Regions from separate parts of the Leptothrix toolikensis genome, predicted to be linked through region 1. Evidence: predicted binding sites of a transcription regulator. Region 1 holds the regulator's gene; the other holds the start of a gene.
The links. The regulator FNR, encoded in region 1, switches genes on or off when oxygen is low (the NO sensors DNR and NnrR bind a similar motif). The targets are predictions, from matches to a motif close to TTGATNNNNATCAA.
Positions count from the first base shown of each region.

Region 1 (7,293 bases):
TGGTCCAGCAAGGGTCAATTAGAGGCCGAGCAGAAGAAGGCTAAGGAAGAAGAAGCCAAGATCTATGCGCGTTTTGCACCCATGTCGGCTGAAGACATGGCTAAAGACCAGCAAGCGATGGGCATCGGTCAGCGTATCTTCCTGAACAACTGTGCCGTGTGTCACGGCTCGGATGCGAAGGGTAGCAAGGGCTTTCCTAACTTGACTGACGATGACTGGCTCTATGGTGGTTCGCATGACACCATCATCGAAACCCTTACCAATGGTCGCGTAGGGATGATGCCGCCGATGGGTGCTGCGGTGGGTACGCCTGAAGAGATCAAAGACTTGGCCAACTACGTGCTCAGCTTCTCGGGTAGTCCGCACGATGCAGCGGCTGCACAGCGGGGTAAACCCAAGTTCGAGGGTGCCGGTTGTACAGGCTGTCACGGCGCTGATGCGAAGGGAACCCAAGCCATGGGCGCGCCCAACCTGACCGATAAGATCTGGTTGCACGGCTTTGGTGAAGCTGCGATCATTGAGCGCATCAACAATGGCAAGACCAACGTGATGCCTTCTTGGAGCTACAAGTTCTCCAAGGATCAGATCCGTGTCTTGGCGGCTTACATCTGGAGCCTGTCGCACAAGCAAGTGGCTGGGACCTCAACAAAGTCCTAACACTGTGATGTGATTGACAGTGATTGATGGAACTAAACGTTGTTCCATCAATCAAAGGAGGGGGGCAACTCCCTCCTTTTCTAGCTTGATTAAATCAACGTTTGCTTATATATCATCATGACAACCTCAGAGCGACCCACAAACACCCTTTATGCTCCTCATAAGAAGATCTATGCCAAAGAGGTTAGCGGCTATTTCTCCAAAATTCGCTGGCTCATGGTGTGGGCGACTCAAATTGTCTTTTATGGCATGCCATGGTTGATATGGAATAATCGACCTGCCGTTTTATATAATCTTGAATCTCGCCGGTTTTACATATTTGATCTTGTTTTGTACCCGCAGGACTTTATATTTCTTACTGTGGTTTTAATGATTTCTGCTTATGCTCTGTTTCTATTTACGGCGGTTGCTGGTCGTTTGTGGTGTGGTTATACGTGCCCGCAAACCGTATATACTGAGATATTCATGTGGATCGAAAATAGATTCGAAGGTGATCGCAATGCGCGTATCAAGCTAGATTCTGGCCCTTGGAATAATAATAAAATTATTCGAAAGACAGGTAAGCAAGCGGCTTGGATTATTCTTTCTTTATGGACAGGATTTACCTTTGTGGCTTATTTTACGCCCATTCGTGATTTGCTGATTGAGGCAACTAGCTTTGATTTTGGCGCTTGGGAATGGTTTTGGATCTTCTTCTATGGCGCGGCAACGTATGGATTTGCTGGCTCCATGCGAGAACAAATCTGCAAGTATCTTTGCCCATATGCACGATTCCAAGGGGCTATGTTTGATCATGATACTTTGATCATCACGTATGACACGCAACGAGGTGATCCTCGTGGTTCACGGGGTAAGAAAGTTGATCCCAAAGCAGCTGGTTTGGGTGATTGCATTGATTGCGGTTTGTGTGTGCATGTTTGTCCCACGGGTATCGATATTCGTGAGGGTCAGCAGTATGAGTGCATCGGTTGCGCCGCTTGTATTGATGTCTGCAATGGTGTGATGGACAAGATGGGCTATGCACAAGGTTTGGTGCGTTATGCCACTCAACATGGCATGGAACAGCATCTGACCGATAAGCAATCGCTGATGCGGATTTTTAGACCTCGCGTCTTGATCTATAGCGTTATCTTGGTCGTTATTGTGATGGCACTGGGTTACGCTGTCTGGACGCGTGAGCCGTTCAAGGTGGATGTTGTTCGGGATCGCACGACATTGGCCAGAATCAACGGTGATGGCGGTATTGAGAACGTCTATCGCCTTCAGATCATGAATGCCACCGAGGAAAAGCAGACCTATCGCATTGCGGTCTCTGGCCTGCAAGGCTACAAGGTCGTCCCCGATGATTTGATCAAGGTTGCGCCCACTGAAGCTGAGTGGCTCACAGTGACGATTGAACTGCCTTTTGACGCGGCAAAACGAGAAGGTTCAGGTGTCAAGCCAGTCCAGTTTGATGTTCATCGCGTCAGCAGTGCTGGGATGGGCGAGGATGTTATCGTTCATGAGAAGTCAACATTTATGATCCCCCGTTGATCCTAATGATCATTGACCACTTGGTATTTTTAATGAGGACAAAATGAATCATCAAACAACCAAAGCTTCGAATATAAGTGGGCCACAGGTTAATCATCAACCTGTGCCTTGGTGGCAGGTGAAGATGATGTGGTTGGTCATCGCTGGTCCGCTGATTGTCGTCGTCGCGGCACTAACTACAGCCGTGGTTGCAATTCGAGGGCAAGATCCGGTTTTGGTTACGGGACCAGAAGATCTACAAGTTGATCCTTCGAAAAAGAACAATCCATCTTATCGGCCTGCTATTGAAGGAAGAAATCATTCTGCGACAGGCGGCATGAAGTAGCCATCAAGGCATAAAAAAGGCACCTAAATAGGTGCCTTTTTTCTATGTGTAAAATCAACACTGAGCGCTATTAACGACTTGTTGTAAAGCCTCTTGGTTGAGTATTCTTATGTCTCTTTGCTTGACTTCCAAAATTTGATCATCTTGGAATTTTGAGAAAGTACGGCTGACCGTTTCTAGCTTGAGTCCTAGATAGCTGCCAATTTCTTCTCTTGTCATACGTAAGACCAATGCTGAAGGAGAAAAACCTCGTGCTTGCAGTCGCTGTGTCAAATTAAGCAGAAAAGCGGCTAAGCGCTCCTCGGCTCGCATGCTACCTAGGAGCAACATGACACCATGGTCACGGACAATTTCACGACTCATGATTTTGTGAAACTGATGCTGTAACAGCGTAAATTCTCTAGATAATGTCTCAAGTTGGGCGTAAGGGATCATGCAGACTTGGGCATCTTCCAGTGCAACCGCATCGCAAGAATGGCGGTCTGTGCTGATGCCATCGAGGCCAATCAATTCTCCAGCCATTTGAAAACCCGTGACTTGCTCGCGTCCATCAATCGCTGAGACGATGGTTTTGAAAAAGCCAGTTCGAACGGCATAGAGCGCTGAGAACGAGTCTCCAGCGTGAAAGAGCACCTCACCACGACGCACAACCCGTCGGTTACTGACCAGGCTATCCAAGGTCGCTAGCTCTTGCTCAGACATGCCGACAGGCAGACACAGCTCTCTTAAATTACAGGCTGAGCACGCGACCTTCAAGGGGTCGATTCGGGAAGAGGGTGGAGTGGCTTCTTGCATGATGTGGCGGATTATCCGTCCAGTGCATGGCGACATCAACCAAAGTCATGCGGGCGTTGCGTCAGTCGCATCCTCACGTTGGCTGACTGATCCATAATGGTCACAAGTCAAAGATTGAGCTAAGTCAAAGTCAGTAAGCTATTGCAAGGCAAAGTCACAGGATGAACGCACCTTTGAACGCTGATTGCCTTTCTGGCAGCCATGATGCCCCTATGACTGGGCATGAAGAAGCTCCCCATTTCAGTGAGGAACTTCTTCGGAAGATGGATATCCCTGGGCCTCGCTACACCTCTTACCCAACAGCTGATCGCTTTGGGGAGGTCGCTACAGATGAGTTCCATGCTTTGGCACTGAGGCAGCGTCGCCTAAGCGCTGGCTCGGTGGCTATGCCACTGTCTATTTATATTCATATACCGTTTTGCGAGTCTGTCTGCTACTACTGTGCATGCAATAAAATTGTCACGAAAGATCGGTCTAAAAGCAAAGAATATCTCGTTGCTTTAGAAAAAGAATTGGCACTTGTCACTGGTCACATCGGGCAAAGAGAAATCGTTAGTCAAATTCATTTTGGTGGCGGTACGCCAACCTTTCTTACGGATTCTGAAATATCGCATATATTCGATATGCTAAGGTCCAAATTTGATTTAGAAAAAGGTGGTGAGTTCTCTATTGAAATTGATCCGAGAACAGTTAATAAAGAACGGCTAATCAATCTTAAGGCAATAGGTTTTAATAGAATAAGTTTTGGCGTTCAAGACTTTGATCAAGATGTTCAAAAAGCTGTTCATCGTGTACAGCCTTTTGAGCAGGTTGAAGAGCTTATGAAGGTCGCGCGTGATATTGGGTATCAATCAATCAATGTTGACTTAATTTACGGCCTGCCACTTCAAACACCTGAAAGTTTTTCTCGCACTATTGATTTGGTGGCTTCAATACGGCCAGATCGTATTGCCATGTATGGCTATGCGCATTTGCCAGAACGATTTAAGCCTCAGAGAAGAATTCATACAGAAAGTTTGCCTAAAGGTACTGATCGCCTAGGCATGTTGTCAATTGCATTAGATGGATTTGTAGCCAAAGGGTATCGTTATATTGGCATGGATCATTTTGCACTTCCAGATGATCCGCTAGCTATTGCCAAGAGGCAAGGTCTTTTGCATCGAAATTTTCAAGGGTACAGTACTCAGCCAGACTGTGATTTGATTGGCCTTGGTGTTTCTGCGATAAGTAAGATAGGCTCTACGTATACGCAAAATGCAAAAAATATAGACGAATATTATGGGTTTATTTCAAGAAATGCCTTGCCTACCGTACGAGGATTTAATCTGAGTCGTGATGATGTTCTGAGGCGATCTGTGATTATGGCGATCATGTGCCATGGCCGGTTAAGTTTTGAATCGATTCAGATAGCTCACTTGATCGATTTCAAGAGCTACTTCCAATCTGAATTAGAAGAAATCAACACTTTGGCCAAAGATGGATTACTTATCCTCAATGAGGATGGCTTCCAATTAACAAACCTTGGTTGGTATTTTGTTAGATATGTAGCTATGGTGTTTGATAGATACCTACAAGTTGATAGAGTACGCGAAAGATTTTCCAAGGTCGTGTAATGACTGTTAGTTTGTACATCAGTGCAGCTTTAGTTGGTTTTACAGCCTCACCGCATTGCATTGCAATGTGTGGGGCTTTCTGTGAGAAAACAGCTAAAAAATGTAGATCAAATGCCAATAATAGTTTTTCTGCAAGCCATTTTTTATCATATCTTCCCGTCTTGTTGGGTAGATTAGCATCCTATGCTATTGCCGGTGCTTTATTCGGCATGATTACGTCTAGTGCGGCTTCATTATTTAATAAGGTGGCTTTGTTAAAGCCTTTGTGGCTTGTCGTTCAGTTGGTTATTGTTTTTGTTGGACTATGGATGCTTTGGGATGGTAAATTTCCAGAAAGCATCCAAAGTGTTATTGAACGTATATCTAAATATTTGAAGATACCCAAGAACAATTCAATTGATCATACTCCTTTGAGTATGATGAGGTCTTGGATTCAAGCTTTAGGTATAGGTTCTATGTGGGCCTTATTTCCTTGCGGTGTGCTGCACTCCGTTTTTTTGATTGCGTCGCTATCCAGTGGCCCGATAGATGGTGCTTTTGTCATGTTGTCTTTTGGCTTGGCTAGCTCGGTTTCTCTTTATGCTGGTGGATGGCTTTGGCGGATGTTCCTTGAAAGTAACCCTGCACCATCGCCAAGTCAGAGGGGGGTGGCAGGTGCATGGCAGAGAGGCCTGATGTCGTTTAGACTGGCTGGCGCTTCTGTCGTCGGTGCCGGTGCTTGGTCTTTGTTTAATATGCTGTCAGCGGCGGCCTCTCCTGGTGTTCAGTGTGGTTGATTGTTTGATCGGCATCTTCGCGTCGAAGGTATATGTGATGCACTCATTTGATGCGCTGATATCTTTTTGGTGCATCGCCTAATTTGGTATTGAGAAAAATGAAGCGTAAGTTCCATTTTTTTCCTGTTAACGTAGAATGTGTCTTCCTATCTAGTTCTCAATGTAGAAACACGGAGTCGGTTACATGTACCTGCACATCACAGTCCCCCATGACGGGCAAAAGATCACGGTCAATTCTGACAATTCCCTGAATGTTCCAGACCAGCCCATCATTCCATACATTGAAGGAGATGGCACGGGTTATGACATCACCCCCGTGATGATCAAGGTGGTCGATGCGGCGGTCGAAAAAGCTTACGCTGGTAAGAAAAAAATACATTGGATGGAAATATTTGCAGGTGAAAAATCGACCCGCATTTATGGACCAGATGTCTGGCTTCCAGAAGAAACATTGCATGCATTGAAAGATTATGTTGTCTCCATTAAAGGCCCTCTAACTACGCCTGTAGGCGGTGGTATTCGGTCACTGAATGTGGCGCTTCGCCAAGAGCTTGATTTATATGTTTGTCTTCGTCCTGTGCATTACTTCAAGGGTGTTCCATCACCAGTGAAAGAGCCAGAAAAGACAGATATGGTTATTTTCCGTGAGAATTCGGAAGATATTTATGCTGGCATCGAATACGAAGCACAATCTGACAAGGCAAAAAAACTTATTAAGTTTTTGATTGAAGAGCTTGGTGTTACGAAAATACGCTTTCCAGAAACTTCTGGAATTGGTATCAAGCCAGTTTCTAAAGAAGGCACGGAACGATTGGTTCGCAAAGCAATTCAGTACGCAATTGATAATGATAAGCCCAGTGTGACGATTGTTCACAAGGGTAATATCATGAAGTATACTGAAGGTGGTTTCCGTGATTGGAGTTACGCGTTAGCCAAAAATGAATTTGGTGCTGAGTTAATTGATGGCGGTCCTTGGTCCAAGATAAAGAATCCAACAAATGGAAAATATATCACTATAAAAGACTCAATCGCAGATGCATTTTTGCAGCAAATTCTTTTGCGTCCAGCTGAGTATTCAGTGATTGCAACATTGAACCTCAATGGTGATTATATTTCCGATGCCTTAGCTGCCCAAGTTGGCGGAATTGGGATTGCTCCTGGCGCGAATTTGTCCGACACGATTGCCATGTTTGAAGCGACTCATGGTACTGCACCAAAATATGCCGGAAAAGACTACGTCAATCCAGGATCGGAAATTCTTTCTGCAGAAATGATGCTGCGTCACATGGGTTGGATTGAAGCTGCGGACCTCATTATTTCTTCGATGGAAAAATCAATTCTGTCGAAAAAAGTAACCTATGATTTCGCGCGTTTGTTGGAAGATTCAACCCAGGTTTCATGCTCTGGTTTTGGTCAAGTCATGATTGAAAACATGTAATCTGAGCAAAGTATAAAAATCGACCCTGTGGGGTCGATTTTTTGTCTCTCAGAAATCAGATTTCGACAGGCTGACTGTCTGTATAAGAAATAGCCTGCGCTAAGCGTCCTTTCGGACCTTGGGTAATCTCAAATGAGACACGAGCACCTTGTTTCA
Region 1 is NZ_JBYSVC010000004.1:19,664-26,956, forward strand. Features, by position in the region: gene ccoP (cytochrome-c oxidase, cbb3-type subunit III) at 1-657, shown strand, start outside; gene ccoG (cytochrome c oxidase accessory protein CcoG) at 775-2,190, shown strand; gene AC3VI7_RS01320 (nitrogen fixation protein FixH) at 2,234-2,515, shown strand; gene fnr (fumarate/nitrate reduction transcriptional regulator Fnr) at 2,570-3,310, opposite strand; gene hemN (oxygen-independent coproporphyrinogen III oxidase) at 3,523-4,923, shown strand; gene AC3VI7_RS01335 (sulfite exporter TauE/SafE family protein) at 4,923-5,699, shown strand; gene icd (NADP-dependent isocitrate dehydrogenase) at 5,884-7,137, shown strand; gene AC3VI7_RS01345 (cold-shock protein) at 7,193-7,293, opposite strand, start outside.

Region 2 (7,293 bases), on a different contig from region 1:
CGGCCCTTGTGATCAGGGTGCTCGGCCACAAAGCGTTCCGTGGCCACCACCATCGCAGCGAGGGAGCTTTTCATATCCGCTGCGCCCCGGCCAAAGAGCTGACCGTCGCGGTAGGTGGGCACGAAGGGGTCACTGAGCCACTGGGCCAAGGGGCCGGTGGGCACGACATCGGTGTGGCCCGCAAAGACCAAGGTGGGCCCAGGCTGCGCACCCTCACGCACCGCCCACAGGTTATCGACTTGGGCCTCTTCTGGACCCGGACCCCACGACAGGGTGTGGCATGTGAAGCCCAAGGCGTTCAGACGCTCGGCAATCAGGGGCAAGCAGCCAGCATCCTTGGGGGTGATGGAGGGGCGGGCGATGAGCTCTTCGAGCAAGCTCAGGGTGGCATCGGCAGATATGGGCACGGGTAAAGGGTAAAAGGTCAGTCTCAGCGCGGAGGGAACGTGGGCGGGCGACGCAGGGGGGGGGGTTGATCGGGGGCCACCACATCCAAGGTGATTTCGGTGAAGGAGGGGCCGATCTCGGCTTCCTCTTCTTTGACCGGGGCACGTTTGCTCTGGGCGTTGTCGTTTTGCAAGCGCCAGAGCAAATTGGTGGGTGAATCAGCGTGGTGCAGACCTTCCTCGCGATTCACCACCCCTTGGGTGATGAGTCGGGCGATGTCTTGCTCGAACGTTTGGGAGCCCTCAGCGATGGAGCGTTCCATCGCCTCTTTGACCCCGGGGAAATTGCCTTGTTCGATCAACTCTGACACCAGTTTGGTGTTGAGCAGCACTTCCACGGTGGGAATGCGGGTGCCAAAAAACGAGCGCATGAGTCGCTGCGAAACCACCGCTTTGAGCCCGGCGGACAAGTCAGCCAGCATGGCCGGGCGCGACTCGGGGGTATAGAAGCTCAGGATACGGCCCAGCGCGTGGTAGCTGTTGTTGCCATGCAAGGTGGCCATCACCAAGTGACCGGACAAGGCATAGGACAGCGCAGCGGTCATGGTTTCGCGGTCCCGAATCTCGCCGATCATGATGCAGTCCGGCGCTTGGCGCATGGCGTTGCGCAGACCGATTTGGAGCGAATCCACGTCGCGTCCGACTTCGCGTTGATTGATCACCGACTTGCTGTTGGTGAACATGAACTCGATCGGATCCTCAATGGTCAGGATGTGGCTGGTGGTGTTGTGGTTGCGATGGTTGATCATCGCCGCCAAAGTGGTGCTCTTGCCGTTGCCGGTGGCCCCCACCAGCAGAATCAGACCACGCGCTTCCAAGGCCAAATTGCCCAGTGACTCGGGCAGCCGCAGGCTCTCCAGCGGGGGAATTTCGGGGGGGATCCAGCGAAAGACCGCCGCAATTGAGCCCCGTTGCTTGAAGGCAGAGAGTCGGAACAACCCCAAGCCTGGCATCGGCAGGCCGACATTGAGCTCATGGGTGTCATCCAGCTCTTCGAGCTGTTGCGGGGTGAGCAACTCAGCCAAAAGCTGGCGCGGTTGGGATGGCGACAGCCGCTCGTGCGTCAACGGCACCATCTGGCCGTTGACTTTGATCAAGATCGGCACGTTGGCCGACAAGATCACATCCGAGCCTTTGCGCTCAGCCATCAGCTTGAGCACGCGCTCCATGCTGCCCTTGTTGAGGTTGGCATTGGGCGGCTGTCCCCCCGGGCTTGGATTGCCGGTATGGCCGGTGTTGCCGGCAGCGGGGCTGCGTTTGTCCTTGTTCATCGGCAATCCAGAGGGGTCAGAAGAGCTCATGGGTAGAGGTGGTGGCGGAGACTGGGGACTTGGGACTTAGTCGCGCAGCAAATCGTTGATGCTGGTCTTGGCCCGGGTTTGGGCATCGACCTTTTTGACGATCACGGCGCAGTAAAGGCTGTACTTGCCATCGCTGGAAGGCATGTTGCCACTGACGACCACCGAGCCGGCGGGGATACGACCGTAGGTGACTGTGCCGGTGGCGCGGTCATAAATCTTGGTGCTTTGGCCGATATAGACGCCCATCGACAACACCGAGTTTTCTTCGACGATCACGCCTTCGACCACTTCGGAGCGCGCACCGATGAAGCAGTTGTCTTCGATGATGGTCGGGTTGGCCTGCATCGGCTCCAACACGCCACCGATGCCAACACCGCCGGAAAGATGCACGTTCTTGCCAATCTGCGCGCAGCTGCCCACAGCGGCCCATGTATCGACCATCGTGCCTTCATCGACGTAGGCACCAATGTTGACGTAGCTCGGCATCAGGATCGCACCCTTGGCGATGAAGCTGCCGCGCCGCGCCACGGCGGGGGGGACCACGCGCACGCCGGTGGCGCGCAGTTCAGCTTCGCTCATGCCGGCGAACTTGGTGGGCACTTTGTCGAAGAAGTTCAGATCACCACCACCTTGGACCACGTTGTCGTTGAGGCGAAAGCTCAGCAGCACGGCCTTCTTGATCCACTGGTTCACCTGCCACTGACCCACGCTTTGGCGCTCAGCCACCCGGATTCGACCCGCATCGAGTTCGCTGATGACGTGATTGACGGCGTCGCGCACTTCGGCCGGGGCTGAAGCGATGGAGAGGTTGGCGCGGTCGTCCCACGCAGCGTCGATGACTTGTTGTAGTTGGTTGGTGGACATGGATGGGTTGTCTCGTCAAAAAGAAAGGTGTTTTAAGAATCAGTTTTGCGCATGGATAAAGGTGCGGATGCGTTGCGCCGCCTCCAAGCATTCATCGACGCTGGCCACCAAGGCCATGCGCACCCGTCCGGCACCGGGGTTGAGCCCATGGGCCTCACGCGCCAAATAGCTGCCGGGGAGCACGGTCACATTGTATTGAGCCAGCAAGGCGCTGGCGAAAGCGGTGTCCGATCCGCCACAGATGTGCTTGGGCACTTCGGCCCAGAGGTAGAAGCCAGCATCCGGGAGCGCAACCGACATGACTTCGGCCAAGATCGGCGTGACTTGAGCGAATTTCTGCCGATACAGCGCCCGGTTTTCGACAACGTGGGCTTCATCGTTCCACGCGGCGATGCTGGCTTGCTGCACGGTTGGGCTCATGGCGCTGCCGTGGTAGGTGCGATAGAGCAAGAAGGCTTTCATGATCTCGGCGTCACCCGCCACGAAGCCCGAGCGCAGGCCTGGTACGTTCGAACGCTTGGATAAGCTGGTCAAGAGCACCAAACGCTTGAAATCAGTGCGCCCGAGTTTGAGCGCGGCTTCTAGGCCACCCAGTGGAGCCGCGTCCGGGCCTTCGCGGAAATAGATCTCTGAGTAGCACTCGTCAGAGGCGATGACAAAGCCGTAGCGGTCGCTTAACTCAAACAGCCGGGCCCATTCGTCCAAGGGCATCACTGCCCCAGTGGGGTTGCCGGGTGAGCACACAAAGAGCAATTGGGTGCGCGCCCACGTGGCCGCGTCGATCTGCGACCCATCGGCGGCGAAATTGCGCTTGGGGTCGCTGTTGGCAAACACCGGCGTGGCTCCGGCCAACAGGGCAGCACCTTCGTAGATTTGATAGAACGGGTTCGGGCACAGCACCACCGGGCCGTCCACATCTTGGTGCTGACGGGGGTCGATCACCGTTTGGGCCAGACTGAAGAGTGCTTCGCGCGAGCCGTTGACGGGCAGCACTTGAGTGGCCGGGTCGAGGCTGACGCTGTAGCGGCGTTGCAGCCAGTCGGTGCAGGCGCGGCGCAGGCTCAAGTCGCCCGCTGTGGCGGGGTAGCTGGCCAAACCGTCCAGCGAGGCACAGAGCCGCTCTTTGATCAGCGCTGGGGTGGCGTGCCTGGGCTCGCCAATGCCCAGACTGATGGCAGAGAACGCCGGATTGGGTCGAATGTCTTGGATGAGGGTGCGCCACCGTTCGAACGGGTAGGGCTGCAAGCGCGAGAGCAAGGGATTCATGGGCGCGGATGATACGGATTCAAAGCTTGATATCGCGGCTGATTTCAGCGAAGAGCCCCCGAAAAGCCGGATCACTGTGGTCGGATAGGCGTGCTGTGGTGTCGAAAGAGCCCTCAAACAAGTGTTCGGCGTGGAGCCACTCTTGGGGGGTAAGGACATCCCGAGCGATGGGCAGCAAGGTGTTTTCTTCGACTTGGATATGAGCGGCCATGGCCCGCGAAAAAATCTCAAGGTGGAGTTGCAGCGTGTGCAGCAGCAAATCGTCGATCCGGCCGGAGCTTACGCAGGCATCAACCGCTGCTGACACGCTGCGCACCAAGTCATGCTCACGTTTGTGCTCCAGCTCAAGACGATCCAGCAAAGCATGATGCTCAGGCGAGCGTTGTCGCAAGATCTGATGCAAGGCTTCTTCTTCACGGCGGTGATGCCATTGACTCGGGAAGTCGCGCAAGTAATGCACCATGCGTGCCAAAGCGACCAAATTCAGGTTCGCTGCGCCGGAGTTGACTTGCTTTTGGGCGGCTCGGAGCACGGTGCTGATGGCCCGATGCTCGTCTTGGATGATCGCCAGCACCTTGCTGGTGGCGGCACGCGGATCATTGGCCTCGACCCGGGTGATCAGCAGCGCGATCTTGGCTTGGCGCAGCACTTGGGCGGTGTTGGAGCCCGAGAGCACGCCGCTTGGGCCATGCGAGGCCATCATGATCAAGTCGCAGTGGTGTTTCTGCGCAGCAGCCAAAATCGCTTCGGCGGGGTGGTCGCTGGCGACCAGTTCCACCGTACATGGCACGCCCACCCCTGCGGCAGCGGTGCTTGCTTTGCTCAGGATGGCGGTGCCCGCGTTGTGGACTGAGCTTTCGGGCGCATGCAGAGTGTCTGTGGCCACTGCATGCAGGAACGTGATCTTGGCGTACAACGCCGCTGCCAAGCGAATGGCCTCGCCGGTGTTGAAGGCCGATAGCTCGGTGCTGTCCAGCGGAACGAGCAGATGACGATACATGGCAAAGTAGGGCGCAGGCCACACGTTTAGATGTGTGCAATGGTATCATGTGTACCCCCTAAAAAGCCCGCGTCAAGGCGGGTTTTTTCTTTTATATCAATGACTTACGCATGCGACTGACCTCTCTAAAACTATCGGGTTTCAAGTCTTTTGCCGAACCAACGCAGTTCCAACTACCCGGTCAACGGGTGGGGGTGGTGGGGCCCAATGGCTGTGGTAAGTCCAACATCATTGATGCGGTGCGTTGGGTTTTGGGCGAATCCAAAGCCTCCGAGCTACGCGGCGAGTCGATGCAGGATGTGATCTTCAATGGTTCGGCCCAGCGCAAACCGGCCAGTCGGGCGAGTGTGGAGTTGGTGTTCGACAACACCTTGGCGCGCGCCGGCGGGCAGTGGAATGCCTTTGCCGAGATCGCGGTGCGGCGCACGCTCACCCGCGACGGCACCTCGACCTACTACATCAACAACCAAGCGGTGCGTCGGCGCGATGTGCATGACGTGTTTTTGGGCACGGGCTTGGGGCCTCGGGCGTACGCCATCATTGGCCAAGGCACCATCAATCGCATCATCGAATCGCGCCCCGAAGAGTTGCGCTTGTTTTTGGAAGAAGCCGCTGGGGTGTCGAAGTACAAAGAGCGTCGCCGCGAAACCGAGCTGCGCCTGCGCGATACCCGCGACAACCTGACCCGGGTCGAGGATATCTTGCGTGAGTTGGGGCTCTCGCTAGAGAAGTTGGAGCGCCAAGCCGAGGTCGCCACACGTTTCAAGACCTTGCAAGACAGCGGCACGCTCAAGTTGCATCAGCTTTGGTTCCTCAAACACCGCGAAGCGGCCAAAGAGGCCGAGCGGGTTGGTCAGGCCCTGAACGATGCCGCCACGGCCCTTGAGGAGCGCATGGCGTCTTTGCGCCACACCGAGGCGCAGTTGGACGAGACGCGCCAAGCCCATTACGCCTCCAGCGATACCTTGATGCAGGCCCAGCGCCATCTGGCCGAAGTTTCGTTGCAGGTGAGCCGCCTAGAAGAGCGGGTGCGTTTTGCCCAAACCAGCCATGAACGCATCACGCAGCGCTTGGCCGAGTTGGCGCGCCTTGATCAGCAGTGGCAGGACAAAGCCCAAGCGGCACGGCTGGATCTCGATGCTTTGCAGATCCAACTGGCGCAGGCCGAGGAAGAGGTGGCCGTGCTCGACGCACAGATCGAGCAGCAGCACCTTGACTTGCCCGATCAAGAGGCGCGGCTGATGACGGCGCAAGCGGTGCGTGATGCCCAGCGCGCTCAACTCAACAGCTTGCAGCAGCAACGCCAAGTCTTGGCCGCCGAGCAGCGCAGCTTGGTGGAGCGGGAACAGGATCTGCAACTCCAGCACGACCGGGTCCAAGCTGAGCGCCAGCAGCACGACGACGCCGAGCTGGAGCGCTTGGAAGAAAGCCAGATCGCTTTGGCCGGGGCCGAAGCGTTGTTGGCCGAGGCCCAAGCGCGGGTGGAGCAAGCGACCGAGGCCACCCATACCAGCACCCAAACCCATCAGCAGCAACAGCAACTCAGCCTGCAAGAGAGCCGCCGGCACGCCGAGCTTGGGGCCAAGTTGAGCGCTTTGCGCGCTTTGCAGGAGAATGTGCAGCGCAGTGGCCGTTTGCAGCCGTGGTTGCAGCGCCGGGGTTGGCAGAACCGGGCGGGGCTGTGGCAACGCTTGAACGTGGTGGCGGGTTGGGAACAAGCGCTTGAAGCCGTGCTGCACGACCGGCTGCATGCGCTTGAAGTGGACGCACTGGAGCCTTTGGCTCACCTTGATCAAGATGCTCCCCCCGCCCGCTTGGCCCTGCATGGCCCGGCCTTGAATGGCGTGAGTCCCAGCGCGCCGTTGGCGGCGCTGCATCCGGGCTGGGAGCGGCTGCGCGATCAAGTCCGCAGCAGCAGCGATGAGGCGATAGATGCGCTGCTGGACGACTGGTTGAGTGGCTGGTTCACGGCCAAAACGCTGGAACAAGCTTTGGCGTGGCGCGGGCAATTGGGTCCGGGCGAGCAAATCGTGACGCCAGCGGGGCACTGCGTGGGCCAGCGCACGGTGCGCTTTTTTGCGCCGGACTCTGAGCAAAGCGGCTTGCTGCAACGTGCCCAAGATATCCATCACCTTGAGCTGGAGCTCCAAGCTCAAACCTTGATCAGCGACGAGGCACGCCATCGACTGGTCCGTACCGAAGAAGCCATGCAGCAAGCCAGCCAGCAGCTGGCCCAAGCACGGCGCGAAGCGGTCGCGGCGCAGAGTCAGGCGCACGCCTTGCAGATCGATGTGACGCGACTGTCACAGCGCTTGGAGCAATCGACCCGTCGTCGTCATCAGCTTGACGGTGAATTGGTGGCCTTGACGCAGCGTTTTGAGCTGCTGGGCCAACGCCGCCGAGATGCCCAAGCACA
Region 2 is NZ_JBYSVC010000012.1:556-7,848, reverse strand. Features, by position in the region: gene dapE (succinyl-diaminopimelate desuccinylase) at 1-407, opposite strand, end outside; gene AC3VI7_RS03380 (PilT/PilU family type 4a pilus ATPase) at 431-1,615, opposite strand; gene dapD (2,3,4,5-tetrahydropyridine-2,6-dicarboxylate N-succinyltransferase) at 1,784-2,611, opposite strand; gene dapC (succinyldiaminopimelate transaminase) at 2,651-3,877, opposite strand; gene AC3VI7_RS03365 (universal stress protein) at 3,897-4,877, opposite strand; partial or broken gene smc (chromosome segregation protein SMC) at 4,988-7,293, shown strand, end outside.
Region 2: AC3VI7_RS03365 (universal stress protein) is a predicted target of FNR. The motif match lies at 4,964-4,977, and genes of this name have one in related genera.